DNA from 3 places in the Frankia sp. CcCS3 genome. Region 2 is predicted to be linked to each of the others. Evidence: predicted binding sites of a transcription regulator. Region 2 holds the regulator's gene; each other region holds the start of a gene.
What was found. The regulator LexA, encoded in region 2, represses DNA repair genes until DNA is damaged. The targets are predictions, from matches to a motif close to CGAACNNNNGTTCG.
Positions count from the first base shown of each region.

Region 1: the regulator LexA is predicted to act here: its motif matches at 2,857-2,870, upstream of dnaB (replicative DNA helicase).
Region 3: the regulator LexA is predicted to act here: its motif matches at 4,705-4,718, upstream of recA (recombinase RecA).

Region 1 covers NZ_CDWRCL010000149.1:20-7,404, forward strand. The annotation lists gene AC08OQ_RS13415 (hypothetical protein) at 56-382, shown strand; gene rpsF (30S ribosomal protein S6) at 633-959, shown strand; gene AC08OQ_RS13425 (single-stranded DNA-binding protein) at 1,023-1,562, shown strand; gene rpsR (30S ribosomal protein S18) at 1,613-1,849, shown strand; gene rplI (50S ribosomal protein L9) at 1,859-2,305, shown strand; gene dnaB (replicative DNA helicase) at 2,906-4,264, shown strand; gene AC08OQ_RS13445 (antibiotic biosynthesis monooxygenase family protein) at 4,430-4,777, shown strand; gene AC08OQ_RS13450 (hypothetical protein) at 4,805-5,548, shown strand; gene ilvD (dihydroxy-acid dehydratase) at 5,746-7,385, shown strand, end outside.
Region 2 covers NZ_CDWRCL010000017.1:8,963-16,347, reverse strand. The annotation lists gene AC08OQ_RS03185 (vitamin B12-dependent ribonucleotide reductase) at 1-556, opposite strand, end outside; gene nrdR (transcriptional regulator NrdR) at 879-1,424, opposite strand; gene AC08OQ_RS03175 (LysM peptidoglycan-binding domain-containing protein) at 1,751-2,149, opposite strand; gene lexA (transcriptional repressor LexA) at 2,454-3,224, shown strand; gene hflX (GTPase HflX) at 3,290-4,750, opposite strand; gene AC08OQ_RS03160 (helix-turn-helix domain-containing protein) at 5,197-5,865, shown strand; gene AC08OQ_RS03155 (VOC family protein) at 5,796-6,239, opposite strand; gene dapF (diaminopimelate epimerase) at 6,292-7,167, opposite strand; gene AC08OQ_RS03145 (EAL domain-containing protein) at 7,227-7,385, opposite strand, start outside.
Region 3 covers NZ_CDWRCL010000058.1:10,769-18,153, forward strand. The annotation lists partial or broken gene AC08OQ_RS07845 (ATP-dependent helicase) at 1-4,289, opposite strand, end outside; gene AC08OQ_RS07850 (DUF3046 domain-containing protein) at 4,482-4,676, shown strand; gene recA (recombinase RecA) at 4,843-5,880, shown strand; partial or broken gene AC08OQ_RS07860 (recombination regulator RecX) at 5,884-6,180, shown strand; gene AC08OQ_RS07865 (hypothetical protein) at 6,278-6,454, shown strand; partial or broken gene AC08OQ_RS07870 (Rnase Y domain-containing protein) at 6,800-7,385, shown strand, end outside.

The sequences.
Region 1 (7,385 bases), on a different contig from region 2:
GGTTTCCGTCACCTCGCCTTCGGCGTTTGGGACTACGGGAGGCGATGCTGTGGACATGCAGGATGCCCAGCCGGGTCAGCCCGGCACCGGGGACGTCGGCGGCGACCCGTCCGGGGGCGGCCACGACTCTTCCCCGGGCGGCCACGGCGGTTCCGGGTCCGGGCGCGTCGGTCCGCGGCCGGCTGCCCGCATGCTCGCGGTGGTCGCGGTCGCCGCGGCGCTCGCGGCGCTTGTGTTCGCCCTCGCGGACCCCTCCCCCTCCCGGCACATGCGTGGCCTCCTGATCACGGTGAACCTCGTCTGCCTCGCCGGGCTGTTCACGGCGTGGCTTCGCGTGGTTCTCGTGGTCGGGGCCGCCAGGGCCCCCGGAGGAATCGAGTAAGCTCGGCTGGACATACCGTGCGCCGGCGTACGTGTGTCCATCCGCTGGTCCAGGCCGACCACTCGTCATGATTGGTCGGTGCGCCTCCGGGTGGCCCTCGTGCACTGATGATCGTCCGGATGTGCTGACGGGCGGACCCCTCTCGGATCCATCGCGTCGAGCACGTTCGAGACGGCACAGGTTCCGGTCGCGGTCCCTCCTGCCGCGGAAGATCCGTGGCCGCCAGAGTCCACAGGAGGTGGGTTCAGTCTTGGCACGTCATTATGAGCTCATGGTGATCCTCGATGCTGACCTCGAGGAACGCACCGTCGCGCCCTCCCTCGACCAGTACCTCGGTGTCGTCCGTCAGGGCGGCGGCGTGGTGGAGAAGGTCGATGTCTGGGGCCGGCGCCGGCTCGCCTACGAGATCGCCAAGAGTTACGAAGGCATCTACGCCGTCATCGACCTGCATGCGGAGCCCGACGTCGTCGCCGAGCTCGACCGTCAGCTCGTCCTCAACGAGTCGGTCATCCGCACCAAGGTCATTCGGCTTCCAGAGCCGAAGAAGCCACGTCAGAGCCGCCGGGCGGCGGCGTGATCCGGTCCGCGGCGACGGCAGTCCCCGTGCCGTCGTGGGCCGCCGATCTCCGGGAGAGTGCCCATGGCTGGTGAAACCGTCATCACTGTCGTCGGCAACCTAGCCAACGACCCCGAACTGAGGTTCACCCCGAACGGTGCCGCGGTCGCCAGCTTCACCGTCGCCTCCACGCCGCGCACCCTCGACCGCCAGACCAACGAGTGGAAGGACGGCGAGGCGCTGTTCCTGCGCTGCTCCATCTGGCGCCAGGCGGCGGAGCACGTCGCCGAGTCGCTGCAGAAGGGCGCTCGGGTCATCGTCACCGGCCGCCTCAAGCAGCGGTCGTTCGAGACCCGCGAGGGTGAGAAGCGCACCGTGATCGAGCTCGATGTCGACGAGATCGGCCCGAGCCTGCGCTACGCCACCGCCAAAGTCGTCAAGGCCGCGCGCGGCGGTGGTGGCAGCAGTTACGGGGGCGGTGGCGGAGGCGGCTACGGCGCGCCGGCCGGCGCCCCCGCGGGCGCTCCGGCCGGCAGCTACGGCGGCGGTAGTGGTGGTGGAGCACCCATCGATGACCCCTGGTCGCAACCGGCCGGCGGCTACTCCGACGAGCCACCGTTTTGAGCGGCCGGTCGTCGTCCTCGCGAACGACACAACGAGGTAGCAGCACACCCATGGCCAAGGCGGCCGTGCGCAAGCCCAAGAAGAAGGTTTGCGTTTTCTGCAAGGACAAGGTCGACTACATCGATTTCAAGGACACTTCGCTGCTGCGCAAGTACATCTCCGACCGGGGCAAGATCCGGGCCCGTCGGGTGAGCGGTAACTGCAGCCAGCACCAGCGCGACGTGGCGACGGCGGTGAAGAACAGCCGCGAGATGGCGCTGCTGCCCTACACCGCCTCGGCCCGGTAGGGGGTGGCGATGAAGCTCATCCTGACCCAGGAGGTCCCCGGTCTCGGCAGCCCGGGTGACATCGTGGAGGTCGCGAACGGGTACGGGCGCAACTACCTCGTGCCCCGCCGGTACGCGATCCTCGCAACCAAGGGCGCGGAGCGTCAGGTCGAGCAGATCAAGCGGGCCCGGTCGGCCCGCGCGGTCCGCGATCTCGGGCACGCTCAGGAGATCGCCGGTCAGCTCGGTGGCCTCAAGGTCGAGCTGACCAGCCGGGCGGGCAAGGAAGGCCGCCTGTTCGGTTCCGTAACGGCGGCCGACGTGGTGGAGGCGGTGACCGCCGCGGGTGGCCCCGAGCTCGACCGGCGCCGCGTCGAGCTCACCACGCCGATCAAGTCCCTGGGCGCCTACACCGTCGCCGTGCATCTGCACCCCGAGGTGACCGCGACCGTGAAGCTCCAGGTCACGCAGGCCTGACCAGGGCCGGGCGGGCCTGATCGCGGCCGGATGGGCCCGAGGCCGGGCGGTTCTGACGGCGGCGTCCGCCGTTTCTCCCGCTGTACCGCCGCGCTCGCTGTACCGGCTCCCCTGGCCGACCGTCTCAGGCGGCCGGCCAGGGGAGTTCGTTGTGCGTGGGGCAAGGGGCGACGAGCAGATCCGAAACTTTTTCTTATCCACAGGGCACTCGCGATGCGGGCGCCTGCCAGCTGGGTTTCGTCGAGGCTGTGGTCTCGGGTGTCCACAGGTTTCCGGTTTCCGTCCCGATGTCCTCCCCAGGTTCCGGCCGGTTGCCCACAGCTTTTCCACAAGGGCCTGTGGATAACTTTTTGCTGGGGGTGCCCGCCGGTCCGTAAGGTCGGACCCTCCAGACTGAGGAAGGTACTTCTAGCCTGATCGGGCCAGGTCTCCTTCGGTGACGCGGGCGGCGCCCGGCGAGAGGCTCACCGGAGGCCGCCCGCCCGGTCCCTGCTGGGAGCTCCCGGCTGACCGGGGGCGGAGCGGTCCGTTGACAGCGATTCCGATCAGTACGAACATACGTTCGAATACGGGTCTACGGGAATCCCGGGAGGGTGCGTCGTGAGCGTCACCGAGATCTCGCGTGGTTCCGGTGGGAGTACGGAGTTCGACCGGACTCCTCCGCACGACCTGCCCGCCGAGCAGAGCGTGCTCGGCGGCATGCTGCTGTCGAAAGACGCCATCGCCGACGTCGTCGAGGTCCTGCAGACGGGTGACTTCTACCGTCCCGCGCACGGCCTCGTGTACGAGGTCATCGGCGATCTCTACGGCCGGGGGGAGCCTGCGGACGTCATCAGCGTCGCCGCCGAGCTCGGCCGCCGCGATCTGCTCGAGCGGGTGGGCGGTCCGGCCTACATGCACACCCTCATCTCGAGCGTGCCCACCGCGGCCAACGCCGGGTACTACGCCCGTATCGTCGCGGAGAAGGCGGTCCTGCGCCGCCTCGCGGAGGCCGGCACCCGCATCGTGCAGCTCGCCTACGGCGCGGCTCCGGACGTCAGCGACGTCGTCGACCGCGCCCAGGCGGCCGTATACGAGGTGACCGAGCGCCGGACGAACGAGGACTACCTGCCGCTGGGGGAGCTGCTCAACCCGGCGCTGGAGGAGATCGAGTCCATCCAGGGGCATGACGGTTCGCTGACCGGGGTGCCCACCGGTTTCGTCGACCTCGACGAGCTGACCAACGGCCTGCACGGCGGCCAGCTGTGGATCGTCGCGGCCAGGCCGGCCGTGGGCAAGTCGACCCTCGGCCTGGACTTCGCCCGGGCGGCGTCGATCAAGAACGGGATGGCGTCGGTCATCTTCTCGCTGGAGATGAGCCGCATGGAGATCACCATGCGGCTGTTGTCCGCCGAGGCGCGGGTGTCCCTGCAGAACATCCGCACGGGCCGGCTCACCGATGACGACTGGGGTCGCCTGGCCCGCCGGATGGGCGAGGTCGCGGAGGCCCCGCTGTTCATCGACGACAGCCCGCACCTGACGATGATGGAGGTCCGGGCGAAGGCCCGGCGGTTGAAGCAGCGCAACGAGCTGCGCCTGGTGATCCTCGACTACCTGCAGCTGATGTCGTCGCCCAAGAAGGTGGAGAACCGTCAGCAGGAGGTCAGCGAGATCTCGCGGTCGCTGAAGCTGCTCGCCAAGGAGCTCGACGTTCCGGTGGTCGCCATCTCCCAGCTCAACCGCGCCTCCGAGCAGCGGGCCGACAAGCGTCCCCAGGTCTCCGACCTGCGCGAGTCCGGAAGCCTGGAGCAGGACGCCGACGCAGTGATCCTGCTGTACCGGGAGGACACGGTCGAGAAGGAGTCGGCGCGCGCCGGCGAGGCGGACCTCATCATCGCCAAGCACCGCAACGGGCCGACCGGCACCGTCACCGTCGCCTTCCAGGGCCATTACTCACGGTTCGTCGACATGGCGAACTGAATTCTCGGCCCGGGGGCGGGACGAGGCCCACGGGTGGAGAGCGCCAGCGGCCCGGCGGCGGGCCGGGTGGGCGCCCGGGTGTGTTTGGCGTGGTCATGGTCCATGTTGGCGGACCGCGATCTTCCGATGGTGCCAGACTGGGCGGTATGAGTTTCAGGATCATCCATGGCGAGTGAGGGGCGGGACGGCGGGCAGCCCGCCGGAGCGGTCCTCGAAGTCGCCCGGTTCGACATCAAACCGGGCAGCGAAGACGATTTCGTCGCCGCGTATCACGGGGTGCGTGCGGAGCTCGTCGGCACGCCGGGCTGTCGTTTCGCGCGGATGACCCGCGGGGTCGAGTCACCGTCGAGTTTCGTGCTGCTCGTCGAGTGGGACAGCCTGGACGCCCATCTGACGAACTTCCGGGAGTCGGAGCGGTTTGCCCGCTGGCGCGCCGCCCTCGGCCCGTACTTCGACGGCACCCCGACGGTGGCGCACAGTGCGGACGTCCCCGCCGGTCCCGACCCGGCCTGACCCTCGACGACCGCCGGGCTTCTGATCATGACAGCGTTCTTCGGGTACCTGTTTTTCGCGCCGCTCACGGCGCTCTTCTTCGGTTTCCTCATCTGGCTGGTACCGGCGATCCTGCTTCGGAACACGGACGTGGTGAGCCGGCTGAACCTGCGGCCCTTCGCGTTCTTCGTCACCGGCTACGTCTTCAGCGGGCTGATGGCCCTCTACCTGCTGGTGCTGGACGCCGGCCACGACGTCGCGCCGGCGGCCGGCGTCGTCGCATCCCTGGCCCTCGTCTGGGCTGTCCGGCGGCAGTGGCGCCGGCACCGGCCACTGGGCACGCGGCAGGTGGCGAGCATGCGCTGTGACGGCCCGGTCCAGCCGGGGCAGCCGGGTTATCCCGGTCCACCGGTGCCGTCGGGTTATCCGCATCAGCCCGGCCACCCGTACCCCCCCAGGCCGCAGGCCGGGCCGGTCGCGCGAGGTCCGTCCGGGTATCCCGAGGCCGCCGGATATTCGCCTACGCGGCCGGATCAGCCCGGCCCGGGCGGGGGAGGAGACGACCCGGCAGGCGGGGCGGGTGATCCCGGTCGCCCCAGCCAGTCGGGGCATCGGTCGGGGTACCAGCCGGGGCCCGCGGGTCGTCCACCGGCGCCGGACAGCAGCCGCGGGGCCGGTCGGCGGATCGCCGGCTACCCCTGGGCCGTTCCGCCCAGCGGGCCCAGACTGGGGGACCTACCACCCGACGCGCCCCCGTCCCCGCCCCCCGCCGAAGCGGGCCCTGATTCCTGATTCCGGGTCCTTGATTCCGGGTCTCATCCCTGGTCCTTGGCCCCTGATCCCGTCGCTCGCCGTTCGCCGCCCGGCTGGCCGGGCCCCGCGACCTGGCTGACCGGACCCGTCCGTGCGGTGGCGTACCGTCGTGTCATCGTCTGCCAGTGCCGGCGGTCCCCGCCAGCAGCGCCGTTGAATTGATCTTCGAGGTCGAGATGCCCGCCCTGCGCTCCCGTACCACCACCCACGGCCGGAACATGGCCGGCGCCCGCGCCCTGTGGCGCGCGACCGGGATGACCGACGATGACTTCGGCAAGCCGATCGTCGCCGTGGCCAACAGCTTCACCGAGTTCGTTCCGGGGCATGTGCACCTGCGTGACCTTGGCTCGCTGGTGGCCGGGGCGGTGGCCGAGGTCGGTGGGGTGGCGCGCGAGTTCAACACCATCGCCGTGGACGACGGCATCGCGATGGGGCACGGCGGGATGCTCTACTCGCTGCCGTCCCGCGAGCTCATCGCCGACAGCGTCGAGTACATGGTGAACGCCCACTGCGCCGACGCCCTGGTCTGCATCTCCAACTGCGACAAGATCACCCCGGGGATGCTGCTCGCGGCACTGCGGCTGAACATCCCGACCGTGTTCGTCTCCGGCGGGGCGATGGAGTCGGGCAATGCGGTCATCTCCGGCGGCACGGCCCGGTCCAGGCTGGACCTCATCACCGCGATGTCGGCGGCGGTCAACCCGGACATCTCGGACGGCGACCTGTCGATGATCGAGCGTTCGGCCTGCCCGACGTGCGGATCCTGCTCCGGCATGTTCACGGCGAACTCGATGAACTGCCTGACCGAGGCGATCGGGCTGTCCCTGCCCGGCAACGGGTCGACCCTGGCCACCGCCGCCGCCCGCCGTGAGCTGTTCGTCGAGGCCGGGCGTCTCGTGGTCGACCTGGCGCGGCGCTACTACGAGAAGGACGACGAGGCGGTCCTGCCCCGGTCGATCGCGACCGCCGCCGCCTTCCGCAACGCCTTCGCGGTCGACGTGGCAATGGGCGGCTCGACGAACACCGTGCTGCATCTGCTGGCTGCCGCCGTCGAGGCCGGCGTCGACATCACCCTCGCCGACATCGACCGGATCTCCCGCACCGTCCCCTGCCTGTGCAAGGTGGCGCCGAGCTCCACCCGTTACTACCTGGAGGACGTCCACCGGGCGGGCGGCATCCCCGCGGTCCTCGGCGAGCTCGACCGGGCCGGGCTGCTCGACCCGGACCCGCATACGGTGCACTCGGCGAGCCTGCGCGAGTTCCTCGACCGCTGGGACGTCCGCGGCCCGAGCCCCTCGCCGGGCGCGATCGAGCTGTTCCACGCGGCGCCGGGTGGCGTGCGCACGATCGAGCCGTTCAGCTCCACCAATCGGTGGGACACCCTCGACACCGACGCCAGAGACGGCTGCATCCGTTCGGTCGAGCACGCCTACTCCGCCGAGGGTGGGCTCGCGGTGCTGTTCGGCAACCTGGCCATCGAGGGCGCCGTCGTGAAGACGGCCGGCGTGGACGAGAGCCAGTGGGCCTTCCGCGGCCCGGCGCTCGTGGTCGAGAGCCAGGAGGAGGCGGTCGACGCCATCCTCACCGGGCGGGTCAAGGCCGGGGATGTGATCATCGTCCGCTACGAGGGCCCCCGCGGTGGCCCGGGGATGCAGGAGATGCTCTACCCCACCGCGTTCCTCAAGGGTCGCGGTCTCGGCCCGAAGTGCGCTCTGATCACCGACGGCCGGTTCTCCGGCGGGAGCTCCGGACTGTCGATCGGTCACGTCTCCCCGGAGGCGGCCCACGGCGGGACGATCGCCCTGGTCCGCGACGG
Region 2 (7,385 bases):
AGACCTTCGTCCCCACCGCGTCCGCCTCCACCAGGGCGCCGATGGGAACCAGACCAGACGGCGTGCTGACGAGGGCGTCATAGGGCTGGCACGCCGAGACCTGCTGCGGCGCGGGGGTTCCCACGTTGAACCAGACCGGCGAGTTGAAGCTGAAGACCTGGTGGAGCAGCATCCAGGCCAGTTCGTGCTCGAAGATCTCGGCGTCGGTGCCCGAGGCGAAGTAGCCGTGCTCGCGGCCAGCCGCGCCGTAGGCGTGCACGACCCGGTCGATCAACTGCCGCAGCGACCACTCCCGGCCCGGCGTGCCGGGCGCCCCGCGGAAGTACTTGCTGGTAACAATGTTGGAGGCGTTCACCGACCAGAACTGCGGGAACTCCACTCCCCGCTGCTCGAAGTTGACCGAGCCGTCCCGCCAGTTGGTCATGACGACGTCCCGGGACTCCCAGGTGACCTCGTCGTACGGGTGGACGCCGGCGGTGGTGCGTGACCGCTGGATCTTCAACCCACTCGCTTTCGCCGCTGACCTGCTCGGCTTCGTGCCGCGGCTGTCGGTCATGACGCTCCTCGTCTTCACTCGTCAGCTTCAACCTTCAACAATGTGTTGTGGGCATCCCCGCCCCGGGCCGCCGCCAGCGGACGTCGGGACGGTGCGGGGCCGGGCCTCCGCGCACGGCGGTGCCCGCGGGGACGAGCACGCGCACGGCGAACACGCATGACGAACGGCACCAGCCAGGTCGAGCCGGGCCGCAGGTGTGCCGTCCGGGAGGTCCGCGGTCCTCGCACGGCCGCGACGCGGGATGTCACCCGTCGCCGGCGGGACCGGGCCGGCACGGTGAACCAGGGCGATGTAGGACGCTTCCGGCCGAGTGGTCCCGGCCCTACCTGCTATGCACCTGCTGGGTGCCGGTCACCGGCGAGGCATCGACGGCGCCGCGCGGGACCGGTCGAGCTGGTCCATCCCGCATGGTGGGAGGTCCGGCGGCCTCGGAGCGCAACGCGACGATCGCGGATTCGAAGTCGGTCAACGACTCGAAGGCCAGATACACCGAGGCGAAGCGGAGATAAGCCACCTCGTCGAGCTCACGGAGCGGACCGAGGATCGCCCGGCCGATCGCCTCCGCGGGCACCTCCGCCGACCCCGACGAGCGGACGGCATCCTCTACCCGCTGCGCCAGAAGCGCGAGATCATCATCCCGCACCGGCCGGCCCTGGCAGGCCTTGCGGACACCGGCGATGACCTTGGCCCGGCTGAACGGCTCGGCCGCCCCGCTGCGCTTGCGAACCTGAAGGGACGCCTCCTCCATCGTAGTGAACCGGCGACCGCAGGACAGGCAGGACCGCCTGCGGCGGATCGCCGAACCCTCCTCGGCCTCCCGACTGTCGACGACGCGACTGTCCGGATGCCGGCAGAACGGGCACCGCACGCGCTACGCCTCCTTCGCCCGCGCCGGAGCCGACCGCCCCGGACCGGGGACGACGGGACACCGTTGAGGACCCGGCATCCACGCCGGACGGACCACCTTGTGGATGGACCGCCAGCTCCCCGTGGAAGACCTGTGGAACAACCTGTGGATGACTTACACCCCGGTAAGCACCAGATGTTGTGTCCACGGTAGCGCACGGCCCCAGAGATGGGGACAGCACCCCCGTATGGTCCGTGTGGTCCGCACCGCACGTCGACGAAAGACGACGGCGCGCGAGCCCCCGCGCCGAGACACTCGTGGACCCGGGAAGCCGGGGAAGCCGGGCGTCAGGGAAGGAGTAGCGACTGGCCCGGGGTGATCAGCGGCGACCGCAGGTGGTTCAGCCGCATCAGCCGGTCCACCACGACCCGGGTGTCGGCGCTCTCGTCGAGCGCCACCGCCACCGCCCACAGCGTCTCCCCCGGCACGACCAGATGGCGCCGCGGCGCCTCCGCGGCATCCGGCCCGGCGATCGACACCCCAGGCATGATCATGATTGCTACCGCCACGACAATCGCCACGACAATCGCCACGACAATCGATACCACCACCACCCGACCCCGCCGGGTCAGCCGGAGCGGCGGGGGTGCGGGCGGGCGACCCGGCGGGTATCCCGCCGGCCGGCGACCCGCCCGGTCCCTGGCCGTCGACAGGTCGACGACCCGCGCCCTGTGTGCGGATCCCATGGCACCCTCCCGTTCCGACGACACCGAACGCCGAAGATCGAACCTTCGTTCGATCGAACGCGTGGTCGATTGTCGCATCGGGAACCGGAAACCGCCAGGAACACGCTCGAACAGACGTTTGAGATTCTGCGACCCGCCGGTTACCGTCGAGTCGATCGGGTGTGAACCGGGCGGTTTCCCTCGGTCACGGACAGCGGCGAGTCGGTGGGTGACGGCTTCCGGAGCGGGACGGTCCGCCGTGCGGCCACCGGCCGGCCGGTGGCCGCACGGCGGAAGAAAAACGCGACGAGGAGAGCGGTAAGCGATGACTAGCCAAGGCAGGGGTACGCGCCGGGGCGGAACCCGCGGCAACGTGCGAGCCTTTCCCGAAGGCCCCGCGGACGCGGGCCTGACCCCCCGGCAGCGCAAGGTGCTAGAGGTCATCCGGGCCGCGGTGGAGCGGCGCGGATATCCGCCCAGCGTGCGGGAGATCGGTGAGGCGGTCGGCCTCACCAGCACCAGTAGTGTGGCTCACCAGCTCAAGGTGCTCGAGGAGAAGGGCTACCTGCGGCGGGACCCGAACCGCCCGAGAGCGATGGAGGTGCTGACCGTCGAGCACCCCCGGCGGCGCGCGGATGCGGACGCGGGCGCGACGACGGTGGCGGGCACGATTCCCATCATCGGTGAGGCGGCGCCGGGCACCACCGAAGGAAGCAAGTCGGACGCCGCCTACGTGCCGGTGCTGGGCCGAATCGCCGCCGGTGGCCCGATCCTGGCCGAGCAGGCGGTCGAGGACGTCTTCCCGCTACCCAGGGAGATCGTCGGCGAGGGCACTCTGTTCCTGCTCCGAGTCGTCGGCGACTCGATGATCAATGCGGCGATCTGCGACGGTGACTGGGTGGTCGTCCGCCAGCAGCCGGTCGCGGACAACGGGGAGATCGTCGCCGCAATGATCGACGGGGAGGCGACGGTCAAGCGCCTGCGGGTTCGGGACGGCAAGATCTGGCTACATCCGGAGAACCCGGCCTTCGCCGACATCGCCGGTGAGGATGCGACCATCCTCGGCCGGATCGTGGCTGTGCTCCGCAGGGTTTGACGTGGATCGGCCGGCCGCCCATCGGGTGGCCGGCCGGGTTGCCTCGCGTTTGATCGCTCCTGGGCTCAGGCCCGGTAGGCGTGCAGCTCCGCCGCGAGTCCCGGGGAGACCCGGGCGGACAGCCGGGTACCGGTCTCGGTGTGCTCCAGCGTGAGCACCTCGCCGTTCGCGTGCACCCGGGAGACCAGGTCGCCCCGGCTGTAGGGCACGAGCACGCGCATCTCCACGTCGGGATGCGGCACCCGGGCACAGAGCGCGTCGACCAGCGCGGCCAGCCCCTCGCCCGTGCGTGCCGAGACGAACACGGCGTCTGGGGCGAGCTGGCGCAGCCCCGCGACGACCGTCGGCTCCACGGCGTCCACCTTGTTGACGACGATCAGCTCGGGAACACCGCCCGCGTCGATGTCGTTGAGAACCTCGCGCACGGCGGAGATCTGCGCGGCCGGATCCGGCGATGATCCGTCCACAACGTGCAGGATGAGATCGGCATCGGCGACCTCTTCCAGCGTCGAGCGGAACGCCTCGACAATCTGATGCGGCAGATGCCGGACGAATCCGACGGTGTCGGTCAGGGTGAAGGCCCGGCCGTCCGGCAGGGTCGCCCGCCGCACGGTCGGATCGAGGGTGGCGAACAGCGCGTCCTCGACTAGGACACCCGCGCCGGTCAGCCGGTTGAGCAGCGACGACTTACCGGCGTTGGTGTAACCGGCGATCGCCACGCTGGGGACCTCGCCCCGCCGCCGGGCGGAACGCTTGGTCTCCCGCACGGTCGTCATCGCGGCGAGCTCGCAGCGCAACCGCGCCATCCTGGCCCGCAGCCGCCGACGGTCGGTCTCGATCTTCGTCTCACCGGGACCACGGGTACCGATGGGCGCCCGGCCGCCGCCGCTGGCCGCGGCCCGCGACATCGACTCACCCCACCCACGCAGCCGGGGCAGCATGTACTGCAACTGCGCGAGCTCGACCTGGGCCTTGCCCTCTCGAGAGGTCGCGTGCTGGGCGAAGATGTCCAGGATGAGGGCCGTCCGGTCGATGACCTTTACCTTGACGACCTCCTCCAGCTGCCGCAGCTGACCCGGGGTGAGTTCGCCATCGCAGACCACCGTGTCCGCGCCGGTCGCCGCGACGACCTCGGCGAGCTCGCGCGCCTTGCCCGAACCGACGTAGGTCGCGGCATCCGGCCGATCGCGGCGCTGCACGAGCGCGTCGAGCACCACCGAACCGGCGGTCGTGGCGAGCGCCGCGAGCTCCGCCATGGAGCTCTCGGCCGACCGCAGGGAACCCGACGTCCATACGCCGATGAGGACGACACGCTCCAGCCGCAGCTGCCGGTACTCGACCTCGGTGACGTCGTCGAGCTCGGTGGCGAGACCGGGAACCCGCCGCAACGCGGCGCGATCCTCCAGGTCGAAACCGTCCCCAGAATCGTCGAAGAAGTTCGGCAGGTAAGACGGATCGGCGCCAGTCAGCTTGATGAGGGATCTGTCGAGAGTGGACGCATCGAAGGCGTCAGCAGGAAGTGTCATACCATCCGTTCTCAACGCGGCCCGTTACCGCACCATTCCGCGATCATTCCGTGCCGCTTGCTCCGGCCGGGCCCCACGACCCGGTGGCCCGAGGAGGATCCGCCGGTCCGGAAGACCCTGCCACGCTCGTGGCGCGTCTCCCCCCTCGTTTCCCGGCGAATCCCGTCGCCAACCAGGGTCCCACGCCACCACGTCGATCGCGAACCGTTTTGCCGCTCCGCCGGCGTAGCGTCTGCGCCGTGTACCACGAGTACCACGAGAGACGGGCCCGCCGCCTCGCCGCGACGATCTGGGACAGCTCGGGCCGCCCGACTCCCCCGGACACCACGCGGACGACGGCGGACCGGCGTCCGGACAGCACCGGGCCCTCGGAGGGCACCGGGCACACAGGCGGCACCGGGCACACAGACTTGGTGTGCAGCCGGCGGGTGTTGCCGGACGGATGCATGGACATCATCTGGAGTTCCGACGCCAATCTGATCGTCGCGGGGCCGGACACGGCGGCGAAGCTGGTGCGCTGGGCACCAGGCGTGCGGCACGTCGGGCTCCGCTTCGACTCGGGCTCTGGACCATCCCACCTCGGAGTGGCCGCGGACGAACTGCGCGACCAACGCATCCCGCTCGCCGACCTGTGGGGCGACGGACCGGCGCAGCGACTCGCCGAGCGGCTCGCCATGGCCGCTGATCCCCTGGTCGCATTCGAGTCGTCGATCGCCGCCCGGCCCGTTCACCCGGCGCTCGTGGACCGGTTGGTTCCCGCCGTTCTGGCGGGTGCCCGCGCCCGGGCGCCCGTGGACGACCTCGCGCGCATAGTCGGGCTGAGCGAACGCCAGCTGCTGCGTCGCTGCCGGCGCGTCTTCGGATATGGCCCGAAGACGCTCGCCAGGATCCTCCGGATGCAGGACGCCCTGCACGCGGCGCGGGCCGGCATCCCGTTCGCGGTCGTGGCGGCCGAGGCCGGCTACGCCGACCAGGCGCACCTCGCCCGGGAGGTACGCGCGCTCGCCGGAGTTCCGCCGACCCGTCTCATCCGAACTGCCAACGTTCAGGACGAACTGGACGTCTCGGTAGCGGATGTCGCGGATATCGCGGCCACTACGGGCAGTGGGGCGTAGAGGTCGACGTGGTTGCCGTCTGGATCGAGCACGACCGCGTACCGCTGGCCCCAGAAGGCGTCCCAGGGCGGAAGGTGGCCGGCGTGACCGGCGCCGACGAGGTCGGCGTAGACCTCGTCGACCTCGTCCGGCGTGTCGCAGGCGAAGGCCAGCCCGACCCGCGGCGAGCCGGTACCCGCCGACCAGTGCGGATCAAAGGATCGGATGGTCGCCTCGCTGTCGAACGCGAGGCGTAGACCGCCGGGCAGCTGCACCTCGACGTGCGGCTGGGCGTCGGCCCCGGCGGGCAGGTCGAGGCCGAGCCGGCGGTAGAACGCCAGGGACCGGGCCATATCAGCGACGATCACACCGGTCAGGGTGAACGATGGTGGCATGAGGGCACCGTAGGGCCGGCAGGCGGGCCGGGTCTTGTAGGAAACGGACACCTCACCCGACCGGGTCGTGGACCTCCGCACGGCGCAGCACGCCGTCGAAGACCAGCTCGGCGGGCCCTCGCAACAGCACGGTCTCCGGCTGCCAGATCACGACCAGGCCGCCGCCGGGCACATCCACCTCGACCTCGACCGGCGCACCCCCCGGCCGAGCACCTCGCCGGGCCGCCCAGGCCACCGCGACCGCGCAGGCACCGGTGCCGCAGGACGCGGTCTCCCCGACCCCACGTTCGAACACCCGCATCGCCACCCCACCCGGCCGGGCGACGACGATCTCCACGTTCACCCCGTCCGGGAAGTCGACCGGGGAGAACGACGGTGGTCGGGTCAGGTCGAGCCGACGCAGCCCGGCGACGTCCAGGTCGTCGGCGAAGCAGACCGCGTGCGGATTACCCATCGAGACCGCGGTCGCGGTGAAGGCACGATCGGCGACGGTGACCGGGGCCCCGGGTCCGTCGATGATCCGCGGCGGTCCCATGTCGACCGTGACGTCACCGTCCACCGCGACCTCGACGAGCCGCAGCCCGGCGCGGGTCGCGACGTGGAACCGTCCCGGCTGGGCGTATCCGGCGTCGACGAGGTAGCGGGCGAACACCCGGGCGCCGTTGCCGCACATCTCGGCAATCGAACCGTCAGCATTGCGGTAGTCCATGAACCAGCGCGCCCGGCCGGCCAGACCGGCCGCCTCGGGAACCGCGGCGCAGAGCACCACCCGCAGCACCCCGTCGCCCCCGATGCCGGTCCGCCGGTCGCACAGCGCGCGCACCAGGCCCGCGGTGAGGTCGAGGTCCCCGTCGGGATCCGGCAGGAGGACGAAGTCGTTGCCCGTCCCGTGGCCCTTGACGAATCGCAACCCCAGCTCGTCCCGCACGTCGCCGATCGTACGGGGGACGCCGCTCGGCACCTGACGACCGGGCTCCCGCGGCGGCGTCAGCCGGCGGCGGCCCGCGCCCACTCCCGCATCCGGTCGTCGGAATGCGACGGCTTGTACCAGCGGTCGGGCCGGCCGCGCCCGAGGGCGATCATCCGAGCGTCCTCCACCGGCACCGGCGGACAGAACACCGGTCCGATGGCGCGATCGCAGCCAAG
Region 3 (7,385 bases), on a different contig from region 2:
CACCGAACGGGTTGGCCGGATCGGCCGCGGCCAGGACGACGGCCTGCGCGGACGATGAGCTCGGTGGGCCGGCCGCCGGCTGCGCCCAGGCCGGGGCGGCCTCGGCGTCCCGCTGTGCCGCGGCGATGGAGCGCAGCCGATCGACCGCTCCCGGGACGGCGAACTGGGCCGCGCCCAGGGACTCGACGAAGTAGCCCCGGCGGGCGCGGCCGGCGTCCTCGAAGGCGCTGAGGACCCGGTAGACCCCGGCGAACCCGCCCGGGTGCCGCTCGCTGGTCACCGCGCCGCGGGTGACGATGCCGTGGCGCTCGAGCAGCGCCTCGGCCAGCGCGTGGGCGCGCCGGGTCGGATCGGTGTCCCGCTCGGGCAGCAGCGACCAGCGGCCGGCGGGGGGCCGGTCCGCCGCGGCATCGCCGGCCGTCCGTACCGTGCCGCCCGGGGACGGGGGACGGCGGCGGAACCCAGCAGGGCGCGCGGCGGGGCGAGGGTGTCGTTGGTCACCCGCCCCGCCCAGACGAGATCCCAGAGCGCGGTGGCGAGCGCCGTGTCGTCGAGCGAGCCCATCCGGTCGGACAGCGCCCGGAAGAACAGGGCCGCCCCGCCGGTGAGCGCGTCGAGAATCGCGGTGTGCAGTGGACCCGAGGCGATCTCCGGGTCGGGCGGAGGCAGCAGCAGGGGCGCGGTGTCGGCGAGGACCAGGGTCAACCAGCCGCCGTCCCCGGGCAGCCCGCCGGCGCCCGCCCAGTGCACCTCGCCGGCGGAGCACAGCTCGTCGAGCATCGCCGGTGAGTAGTCGGCGACGCGGGCCGGGAGGACGAGCTGTTCCCACGCGCTCGCCGGGATCAGCGCGCCCTGCAGCTGCTCGACGGCGCGCAGCACGCCGTCCACCCCCCGGCCACGTCCGCTGGTGACCGACTGCCAGGCCGGTAGGAAGGCACCGAGGACCCGGGGCGGCACCGCCTCGACCTCCTTGCGCAGGGCGGCCAGGCTGCGTCGTCGCAGCGCGCGCAGCACGCCCGCGTCGCACCACTGCTCACCGCCGCGGTCGGGATGCAGCTCGCCGCGGACGAGGCGGCCGCCGCGGACCAGCCCGTCCAGGACACCGGCGACCACCGCCGTGCCCAGCCCCAGCCGGGCAGCCGGTTCCTCGGTGTCGAACGGTCCGTGGGTACGGGCATAGCGGGAGATCAGGTCTCCGAGAGGGTCACGCACCGGTTCGGTGAAGGCGTCGGGAACTCCCACCGGCAGCGGTACGCCCAGGGCGTCGCGCAGCCGGCCGGCGTCCTCGATCGCGACCCACCGCTCCTCGCCGGCGATACGGACCCGCAGGGCCCGGCGGGTCTGTTCGAGCTCGGCGAGCCAGCCCAGGGTGGCACCCCGGGCGACCGCCTCCGCGGTGGTGAGGTCGCCGAGCATGCGCAGCAGGTCGGCCACCCCCTCGACATCGCGGGCGTGGCGGTCCGGGGCGAGCCGCGCGAGCTCCGTGGCGACCTGCGCGAGCGCCGCGGGATCGATCAGCTCCCGCAGGTCCGCCTCGCCGAGGAGTTCGGCCAGCAGGGAGCTGTCCAGTGACAGCACCTGCGCCCGGCGTTCGGCCAGCGGCGCGTCCCCGTCGTACATGAAGGCGGCGACGTAGCCGAACAGCAGGGCGGAGGCGAACGGAGACGGGGACGGCGTCTCCACCTCCACCACCCGCAGCGTGCGGGCCGACACCTCGCGCATCAGCTCCGCGAGCGCCGGAACGTCGAACACGTCCTGCAGGCACTCCCGCATGGTCTCCAGCACGACGGGGAAGCTGGCGAACGTCGCGGCGACGGACAGCAGCTGTGCGCTGCGCTGGCGCTGCTGCCACAGCGGGGTCCGTCGCCCCGGGGTCCGGCGGGGCAGCAGCAGGGCCCGCCCGGCACACTCGCGGAACCGGCTGGCGAACAGGGCGCTGCTCCCGATCTCCGCCCGCACGATCGCGTCCGGCTCGAACAGCGCGAGATCGGCGCCGGGCGGCTCGGCGGCATCCGGGATCCGGGCGACGATGCCGTCGTCGGTGTGCATGATCTGGACGTCGACCCCGTACCGCTCGCGCAGCCGGGCGCCCTGGGCGAGCGCCCAGGGTGCGTTCACCGGAGCACCGAACGGGGAGTGCACCGCCAGGCGCCAGTCGCCGATCTCGTCCCGGAAACGCTCCACGACGATCGTCCGATCGTCACCGAGACGGCCGCCTTCTGCTCGTCGAGGTAGCGCAGCAGGTTGGCGGTGGCCCGATCGTCGAGGCCGGCGGCCCGGACGCGGTCGGCCGCCGCCTGCGCCGGCAACCTGGTGATCTCGCGCAGGAACGCGCCGAGCGCGCGGCCGAGTTCGGCGGGTCGGCCTGGGGCGTCGCCATGCCAGAAGGGGAGCCGACCGGGCCGTCCCGGAGCCGGCGTCACCAGGACCCGGTCGGCGGTGATCTCCTCGATGCGCCAGCCGGATGAGCCGAGGAGCACCACGTCGCCGACCCGCGACTCGTAGACCATCTCCTCGTCGAGTTCCCCGACCCGGCTGGAGCGCTCCCCGACGAGGAAGACGCCGAACATGCCCCGGTCGGGAATGGTGCCTCCGCTGGTCACGGCGAGCCGCTGGGCGCCCGGGCGGGCGGTGAGGATCCCGGTGACGCGGTCCCAGGTGATGCGGGGGCGCAGCTCGGCGAACGCGTCGGAGGGGTAGCGGCCGGCGAGCATGTCCAGGACCGCCTCGAAGGCGGAGGCCGGCAGCGTCGCGAACGTCGCGGTGCGTCGGACCAGCGCGCCGAGCTCGTCGACGTGCCAGTCCTCCATCGCCGTCATTGCCACGATCTGCTGGGCCAGCACGTCGAGGGGGTTGCGCGGGTACCGCAGCCGCTCGATCGCCCCCGAGCGCATCCGCTCGGCGACCATGGCGCATTCGAGCAGGTCGCTGCGATGCTTCGGGATGATGACGCCGCGACTGGTGGCGCCGACCTGGTGGCCCGCGCGGCCGGTGCGCTGCATCCCGGCGGCGACGCTTGGCGGGGACCCGATCTGCACGACCAGGTCGACGGCTCCCATGTCGATGCCGAGTTCCAGGCTGGAGGTCGCGACGACCGCGGGCAGCCGGCCAGCCTTGAGATCCTCCTCGATTCCGGCCCGTTGCTCCCGGCTCACGCTGCCGTGGTGGGCCCGCGCGATCTCCGGCCACGCCGTGCCGCCGCCCTGACCCGAGGCGCCCATCAACGCCGCGGGTGACGTCCGGCTGGCTTCCCCCGGCCCGTCCCCGGCCACGGATTCGCCCGCGGCGGTGGCCGCGGCGAGCCGTTCGGCGTACAGCTCGTTCAGCCGGGCGCAGAGCCGCTCCGCGAGCCGGCGCGAGTTGGCGAAGACGATGCTGGCGGAATGGGCCAGCACGAGGTCGAGGACATGCTGCTCGACCGCCGGCCAGATCGACGCTCGGTGCGGGGCGGAGGCCGCCGAGCCGTCCGGGGACCCGTCGAGGAGCTGTCCGCCGAGCCGGGTCATGTCCTCGACCGGCACCACGACGTCGATCTGGAGGGTCTTGGCCGCGGGGGGGCGGACCACCGCCACCGGGGCCGTTCCGCCCAGGAAGCGGGCGACCTCCTCGACCGGCCGCACCGTGGCGGACAGGCCGATCCGCTGGGCCGGGGTGTCCAACAGGGCGTCCAGACGCTCCAGGCTCAGCGCGAGGTGGGCGCCACGCTTGGTGCCCGCCACCGCGTGGACCTCGTCGACGATCACCGTCCGGACGCCGCGCAGCGACTCCCGCGCGGCACTGGTGAGGATGAGGAAGAGCGACTCCGGGGTGGTGATCAGGACGTCGGGGGGCCGGGCGCCGAAACCGCGCCGTTCGGCGGCGGGGGTGTCGCCCGACCGCAGACTCACGGTCACGTCCGGCTGGGGTAGACCGAGCCGTTGCGCGGCGGAGCGTATCCCCGCGAGCGGCGCCCGCAGGTTCCGTTCGACGTCGATGGCCAGCGCCTTGAGCGGGCTGACGTAGAGCACCCGGCAGCGCCGGGTGGGCTCGGCCGGCGGCGCCGAGCGGGCCAGCGTGTCCAGCGACCACAGGAAGGCGGCCAGCGTTTTCCCCGAACCCGTGGGTGCGACGACCAGCGCGTTGCCGCCGGTGCGAATCGCCTCCCACGCGCCCCGCTGGGCGGGGGTCGCGGCGGTGAAGGCCGCGCCGAACCAGCTCCGGGTCGGGGCGGAGAACGCCGTGAGCGGATCTGGCGGATCGGGGGAAGCGAAGCTGGGCACGTTGACCAGTCTGCGTCGAGGGACCGACAACTTTCCGCCGGTGTGGTTCAGGCCGGGCCCGCTGTGGGGCCCGGCCTCGACCCGGTCGTGGTTCCCGCGACCGTGGTTCCCCCCGACCGTGGTTCCGCCGGTGGGAACCCCAACCGGGGACCCCCGGCGGGGATCCCCGACCAGGACCCCCTTGGGTGGTCCCGTCCCGTCCGGACGGTGCACACTGGCGAAGTGCGGTTGACCGAGTTCTGGGCGAAGATGAACACACGGTTCGGTTCCGCGTACGCAGAGTCGTTTGCGCGTGATCATGTGTTGTCCGGTCTCGGTGGCGCGACGGTCGAGGTGGCCCTGGCCCGTGGTGACGACGCCAAGACCGTCTGGCGAACCGTGTGCGAGGAGTTCGATGTGCCGGCGCGGGATCGCTGAGCCACCGTCCGGTGTGTCGTCGGGTCGTCGAACGTATGTTCGTCTAGAGTCGTCCCTGTGCGGCTACTTGTCCACAGATCATCCTCGACCCTCGAAACTGTCGGACCCACGGCCTAACGTCATCCTCGTGGCCAAGACTCGACGACCTCAGCATGGAGTAACTCCAATGGCAGGACTCGACCGTGAGAAGGCGTTGGATAACGCCTTGGCGCAGATCGACAAGCAGTTCGGCAAGGGATCGGTCATGCGGTTGGGGGACGACACCAGGCCGCCGATCCAGGCCATCCCCACCGGTTCGATTGCTCTGGATGTCGCGCTCGGCATCGGCGGGCTGCCGCGGGGGCGCATCATTGAGATCTACGGCCCGGAGTCGTCCGGGAAGACGACCGTCGCCCTGCACGCGGTGGCGAACGCGCAGGCGGCCGGTGGTATCGCGGCGTTCATCGACGCCGAGCATGCGCTCGACCCCGAGTACGCGGGAAAGCTCGGCGTCGACACCGACGGTCTGCTGGTCTCCCAGCCGGATACCGGCGAGCAGGCGTTGGAGATCGCGGACATGCTCGTCCGGTCCGGCGCGCTGGACATCATCGTTATCGACTCGGTGGCCGCGCTGGTCCCGAGGGCCGAGATCGAGGGTGAGATGGGGGACAGCCACGTCGGCCTCCAGGCCCGCCTGATGTCCCAGGCCCTGCGCAAGATGACCGCGGCGCTGGCGAACTCCGGCACGACCGCGATCTTCATCAACCAGTTGCGCGAGAAGATCGGGGTGATGTTCGGCTCCCCGGAGACCACGACCGGTGGTAAGGCGCTGAAGTTCTATGCGTCGGTGCGCCTCGATGTCCGTCGTATCGAAACCCTCAAGGACGGCACGGAGGCCGTGGGTAACCGGACCCGCGTCAAGGTGGTGAAGAACAAGGTGGCGCCGCCGTTCCGGACCGCCGAATTCGACATCGTCTACGGAGGCGGTATCAGCCGGGAGGGTTCCCTGATCGACATGGGGGTCGAGCACGGCATTATTCGTAAGTCCGGTGCCTGGTACACCTACGACGGCGATCAGCTCGGCCAGGGCAAGGAGAACGCCCGGTCGTTTCTGCGGGACAACCCCGACCTGGCCAACGAGATCGAAAAGAAGATCAAGGAGAAGCTCGGCATCCTGCCCAGTCTCGAATCCGATGCCGTGGCGCCCGTCCCGGTCGATCTGTAGCCGATGGCAGGAGCAGATCCGGGGAATGTCGCGGCCGGTCCGTCGTTCGCCCGGACGGCCGTCGCGGCGGACGAAGAGCCGTGGCTGAAGGATCCGATCTCGGTCGCGCGGGAGATCTGTCTGCATCAGTTGGCGACCAGAGCGAGGAGTCGAGCAGAGCTTGCGGCGACCATGCGGCGACGAGGGGCCACCGATGAGATTGCCGGTGTGGTCCTCGACCGGTTGGCCGCCGTCGGTCTGATCGATGATGAGGCCTTCGCCGCCGCCTTCGTCTCCTCCGCTCGGGCCCGTCGTGGGCTGGGTAGGCAGGCCTTGGCCACAGAGCTGCGTAAGCGGGGAGTGGATCCGGGACACCGTCGAGGCCGCCCGCGAGCTCGTCCTTCGTCGGCTGCGGTCGATGGACCGCCTGCCCGAGCAGGTCCGTACCCGAAGGCTCCTCGCCATGCTGACCCGAAAGGGCTATCCGGTCGAACTGGCGGTCCGGGTCGTGAGCGAGCAAGTCGCTCAGGGGCTCGACGGCGGAGGTCGGATGGCCTGGGTGGTCGATGGCGACGAAGACGACGGCTCGGTGTGAGTGGTGGGGAGATTGAGCCTGGGCCGTCAATGCGCCCTTATTTCTTGACCAGGGATTGTGCGAGACCTAGTCTTTCTTGAAAGGTGACAGGACTCCCGCGGCGACGCGGTCTTGATAGCTCGTCCAACTTCACACGGAGGCAGCCGCTGCGAGTGGGTGCCCGAAGACGGTATGCTCGCCGGCCGGTCGACGTTGGATTGGCCGGTTCGGGAGGCCGTCCGGGCTCCATATCGCAATGGCGCAATCCGCGTGCTGCCCCTCTACGGCTGTGATCGTGCCGAGACGAGGGTCCTTCGCCGCTCCAGCCCGCCTGTGCGGGTCCGACGGAAGCGGAGGGAGCAAGCGATGGAGGGCGTCCTCGTCGTCCTGTCGTCACTCGTACTTGCCGTCCTGAGCGTTCTGATCCTCGCCGTGGCGCGGTTGGTCCGGGCGACCCGGGTTGACAAGATACCCGACCCCGCTCCGGTGGTGTCCCGAACCCCGGCCGCCCGGGACGTCGGGGACGTGACCGGTCCAGCGGACGTGACGAGTCCGGCGGACTTCGACGAGGAGCCGACGGTCCGCGTCCTGCCCACGGTCCGGGAGGGTTCCGGCGCTCCGGCCACGACGGACGCCGACTCACCCGCCGATCGAGACGGCACCGCCGCGCGGACCGGGGGTTCGGCCGTGACCGCCGATCGCTCCGACGGCGGCCTCCGCGCGGCTCATGGTGGTAGCGCGGAGGAGGCGGCGCAGATTGTGGCCCGAGCCGAACGGGAGGCGGCGGAACGGTTGGCGCGGGCTGAGCGGGATGCCGCCGAGATCCGGCGACGCGGCGAGGAGGATGTCGCCCTACTGCGCGAGCGGATGCTCGCCGAGGCGGCAGTCGAAACCTCGCGGCTCCAGGCCGCGGCGAGAGAGTCCGTCCGCGCCGAGCAGGAGGCCGCCCGGA